DNA from 2 places in the Arthrobacter sp. NPDC056727 genome. Region 2 is predicted to be linked to the other one. Evidence: predicted binding sites of a transcription regulator. Region 2 holds the regulator's gene; the other holds the start of a gene.
The links. The regulator HrcA, encoded in region 2, represses chaperone genes, less so after heat shock. The targets are predictions, from matches to a motif close to TTNGCACTCGNNNNNNNCGAGTGCNAA.
Positions count from the first base shown of each region.

Region 1: a site for HrcA is predicted at 1,227-1,253, ahead of groES (co-chaperone GroES). Genes of this name have one in related genera too.

Region 1 covers NZ_JBHTZA010000020.1:15,616-17,812, reverse strand. Annotated here, with positions in the region: gene groL (chaperonin GroEL) at 1-691, opposite strand, end outside; gene groES (co-chaperone GroES) at 777-1,070, opposite strand; gene ACFRAH_RS18060 (hypothetical protein) at 1,309-1,719, opposite strand; gene ACFRAH_RS18055 (SAM-dependent methyltransferase) at 1,775-2,197, shown strand, end outside.
Region 2 covers NZ_JBHTZA010000008.1:22,711-24,907, forward strand. Annotated here, with positions in the region: gene dnaJ (molecular chaperone DnaJ) at 1-745, opposite strand, end outside; gene hrcA (heat-inducible transcriptional repressor HrcA) at 804-1,817, opposite strand; gene ACFRAH_RS09850 (DUF3097 domain-containing protein) at 2,042-2,197, shown strand, end outside.

The DNA.
Region 1 (2,197 bases), on a different contig from region 2:
GGAATTCCTGCACCGAGGAGATCTTGCCCTGGTTGATCAGGATGAGGGCGTCCTCGAGGACGGCTTCCTGGCGCTCAGTGTCGGTGATGAAGTACGGGGACAGGTAGCCCTTGTCGAACTGCATGCCTTCGGTGAGGGCCAGCTCGGTCTGCGTGGTGGAGGATTCCTCGATGGTGATCACACCATCCTTGCCCACCTTGCCGAAAGCCTCGGCGAGCAGTTCGCCCACCTCGTCGCTCTGGGCGGAGATGGCGGCAACGTTGGCCACCTGGGTGCCCTCGACCGGACGGGCGTTCTCCAGCAGGCGTGCTGCGACGGCCTCGACGGAGACCTCGATGCCGCGCTTGATCTGGCCCGGAGCGGCGCCGGCGGCAACGTTGCGCAGGCCTTCCTTGACCAGTGCCTGGGCGAGCACGGTGGCGGTGGTGGTGCCGTCACCGGCGACGTCGTTCGTCTTGGTGGCGACTTCCTTGGCCAGCTGGGCGCCAAGGTTCTCGTACGGGTCGTCCAGCTCGACTTCCCGGGCGATGGTCACGCCGTCGTTGGTGATGGTGGGGGCGCCCCACTTCTTGTCCAGCACGACATTGCGGCCGCGGGGACCAAGCGTCACCTTAACCGTGTTGGCGAGCTTGTCGATGCCGGCTTCAAGCGACCGGCGGGCAGCGTCGTTGAACGCAAGCTGCTTTGCCATGGTTTGTCCTTTCAAGACAGAACCCCGTGCAGCCGCCCGGCCGGACAAATGTCAGACGCGGGCAGCGGCACGGGGATCCAAAGAGTTACTTAACGACGATCGCCAGAACGTCGCGGGCGGAGAGCACGAGGTACTCGGTGCCGCCGGTCTTGACTTCGGTTCCGCCGTACTTGGAGTAGATGACGACGTCGCCAACGGCTACGTCGACCGGAACGCGGCTGCCGTCTTCGAAGCGGCCGGGGCCTACTGCAACAACTTCGCCTTCCTGCGGCTTCTCCTGGGCGGAGTCCGGGATGACCAGGCCGGAAGCCGTGGTCTGCTCGGCTTCGAGCGGGCGGACAACAATGCGATCCTCAAGAGGCTTAATAGAGACCGACACTCGGACCTCTCCTTTTCGTCAAAATTCATGGACAGTAAAAACTGTTGCGCCGTGGCGGCAGACCGTCGTCGCGGTGCCGGCAGCAGCCAGGCTGGCAGCTCTTCGTGTGTTAGCACCCTCCTAGGGAGAGTGCTAATGATGACTCTATGTAAGGGGTTAGCACTCGGTCAAGGCGAGTGCCAGAATTTCATCCGCCGTAACCCGCGCGGCCCCGCCGGTTAGCGCACGGCCCCGGCGCTCAGCTCCCGGCGAGGTCGTCGAACCCAAGGTCCTCGCCGCCGTCGGAGTCCCCCGTTTTCCGCTGGTCGCGGACAAGCACGACGGCGGCCGCCGCAGCCGCCAGCACCGACACAATCAGCACCACGATGCCGCCAATGCGCGCGCCCAGGTACAGGTCACGGATCTGGCGCGCTTCCTCGGTGGCGTCGCTGATGTTCTTGCCGCCCACCGAGTAGACGGTGGCGTTGAAGGAGTCCAGCAGGAAGATGATCACCAGCAGGACAAGGCAGACGACGGCGACCACGGCGCCGGTGATCAGCGCCGGGCGTGCGTACCGGACCAGGCGGCTGTGCTGCACCGGAGCAGGGTTGTTGCCTTCGGGCTGACCTGAGTCGGGCTGACCTGGGGTGGGCGTTTCGCTTGATTCCATTCAGACCACCCTATCGGGAAGAGCCTGGGCCGGCCGCTCCACTAGGCTTGATCCCATGTCTGAAGCACCGCAGGACCAGATCGCCCCGCTCCTCACTGAAGAAGGATGGGAGCTGCTGGCCTCGCTCGGACCCTACCGGGAGGACGACTCCTTCACCCTCAGCTCAAGCCTCCGCAAGGCCGGCCACTCCCCCGAACTCGTCTCCGCCGTCCTGACGCAGTCCCGGCTCCGGACCAAGGCGGAAGCCAAGTTCGGCGAGTTCGCCCGGCAGATGCTGTTCACACAGGCCGGGCTGGAGCAGGCTACCCGGCTCAACGTCGCGGCCCGGCACGCCCAGCGCTTTGCCCAGGCGGGCGTCCGGCACGTTGCCGATCTGGGCTGCGGCCTCGGCGCCGATGCCATGGCCCTGGCGTCCCTGGATATCGCCGTGACCGCCGTGGAGGTCGATGAGACCACGGCCGCCTGCGCCACGATCAAC
Region 2 (2,197 bases):
GGATTTCCACGTAGAGGTCGCCGGAGGGGCCGCCCGCGGGGCCGGCCTCGCCCTGTCCGGAGAGCTGGATGCGCGTTCCGGTGGCCACGCCTGCCGGTACCTTGATGGTCAGGGACCGGCGGCTGCGGATGCGGCCCTGGCCGCTGCATTCGTTGCAGGGGTCCTTGATGACCGTGCCGAAGCCCTCGCACGAACCGCAGGGGGCTGCGGTCATGACCTGGCCGAGGATGGAGCGGACTGCCCGCTGCACCTGGCCGCTGCCGCCGCAGATGTCGCAGCGTTCCGGGTGCGTGCCCGGCTGGCAGCAGGAGCCTTCACACGTGGGGCAGGTGACGGCCGTGTCCACTTCCAGCTTCTTGTTGACGCCGAAAACGGCGTCGCGCAGGTCGATCCGGACGCTGATAAGTGCGTCCTGGCCGCGGCGGACGCGGGACGCCGGCCCGGAGGTGCCGCCGGCGCCGAAGAAGGTGTCGAAGATGTCCTGGAACGCGAAGCCTTGGCCGGCGTAGCCGCCGCCGAAGCCGTTGTCGGTGCCGTTCTCGTTGCCGGTGGTGTCGTAGACCCGGCGCTTCTGCGGATCGGACAGCACCTCATAGGCGTGGGTCACGGCCTTGAACCGTTCCGCGGCGTCGTCGCCCGGGTTGACGTCCGGGTGAAGGGAGCGGGCCAGCTTGCGGTAGGCCTTTTTGATCTCTTCGCCGGTGGCTTCCGGGGAGACTCCAAGAACGTCGTAGTGGCTGCTCAAAGTTCGTATCTCTTCCTGGTTGTACTGCCTGTGGTCAGAGGATGTCCGGGGAGTGCTGTCACGGTCCCAGAATCCTCGAAAGGTAGCGGGCCACCGCGCGCACGGCGGCCATGGTGGTGGGATAGTCCATCCGGGTGGGGCCGAGGATGCCCACCTTGGCGCTGGCGTCGGGGCCGTAGCCGGTGGCCACCACCGACGCTTCGGCCAGCCCATCGTAAGGGTTTTCGCGGCCGATGCTGACGGCCACTCCCCGCGGGTCGTGGGCCATGTCGCTCAGGAGCTGCAGCATAACCACCTGCTCCTCGAGGGCCTCCAGGACGGGTCCGATGCTCAGCGGGAAGTCCACGTTGGACCGCGCGAGGTTGGCCGTTCCGGCCATGACCATCCGGTCTTCCCGACTGTTGTGGGCGAGGCCTTCCAGCCCCTTCCCGAGGGCAACAGCCGCATGGCGCTCGGCGGGTGCGCAGCCCGCCACGACGGCGGCCAGGTGCTGGGGCAGGATTGCCACCGGCGTTCCGGCCACGCCTGTCAGGAACCGGGTGCGCAGGGCCGCGAGTGTGTCGTCTGACAGGTCCTGCCCGACGTCGACAACACGCTGGTCCACCTTTCCGGAATCGGCGATCAGCACGATCAGCACCTTTCGGGGCGCCAGCAGCACGAATTCGATGTGCCGGACCACGGCGCGGCTCAGGTGCGGGTACTGTACGACGGCGACCTGGTTGGTCAGCTGGGACAGGAGCCTGGCCGTCCGGTCCAGGACGTCGTCAAGGTCCTCGGAGCCCTCGAGCAGGGTCTGGATGGCTCGTTTCTCCGCCGGCGAGAGCGGCTTGACCGCCGAGATCTGGTCGACGAAAAGGCGGTAACCCTTGTCCGTGGGGATCCTGCCGGCGCTGGTGTGCGGGGCCGTAATGAGGCCCTCGTCCTCCAATGCCGCCATGTCGTTGCGGATCGTGGCGCTGGAAACGCCCAGGTGGTGGCGCTCCACCAGCGCCTTGGAGCCGACAGGTTCGCGGGAGTGGACATAGTCCTCCACGATGGCGCGCAGCACCTCAAGCTTCCGTGGTTCGCTCACAGTCCACCTCCTTTTGGCCATAACCGCGCCGGGCGTCAATCCCGCCCGCAAACGCCGTGGTTAGCACTCGACATGCCTAAGTGCTAACAAGTCTAATATGAGTCGCCGCGTTGTTAGCATTGGTACCGCTCCGGGCGAAATTCCGGGCGCCTGTCCCCCGGCGGCACGCACGCTGCCGGAGCGGCTCCTTCCTGTGCAAATTCCTAATGCAAAGCGGTGAACGAATGCAGTACCAGAACTGGGGCCCGCAGGAGATTGCGGCGCCTGCCAAGAGCAGCCTGCCCGAGGTGCCGGTGGAGCGCGGGATGGTGCTCGAGGACGTCCAGTCCGGCTGGGTGGGCGCGGTGACCCGGGTGGAGAAGTCCGGCGGCATGCACGTG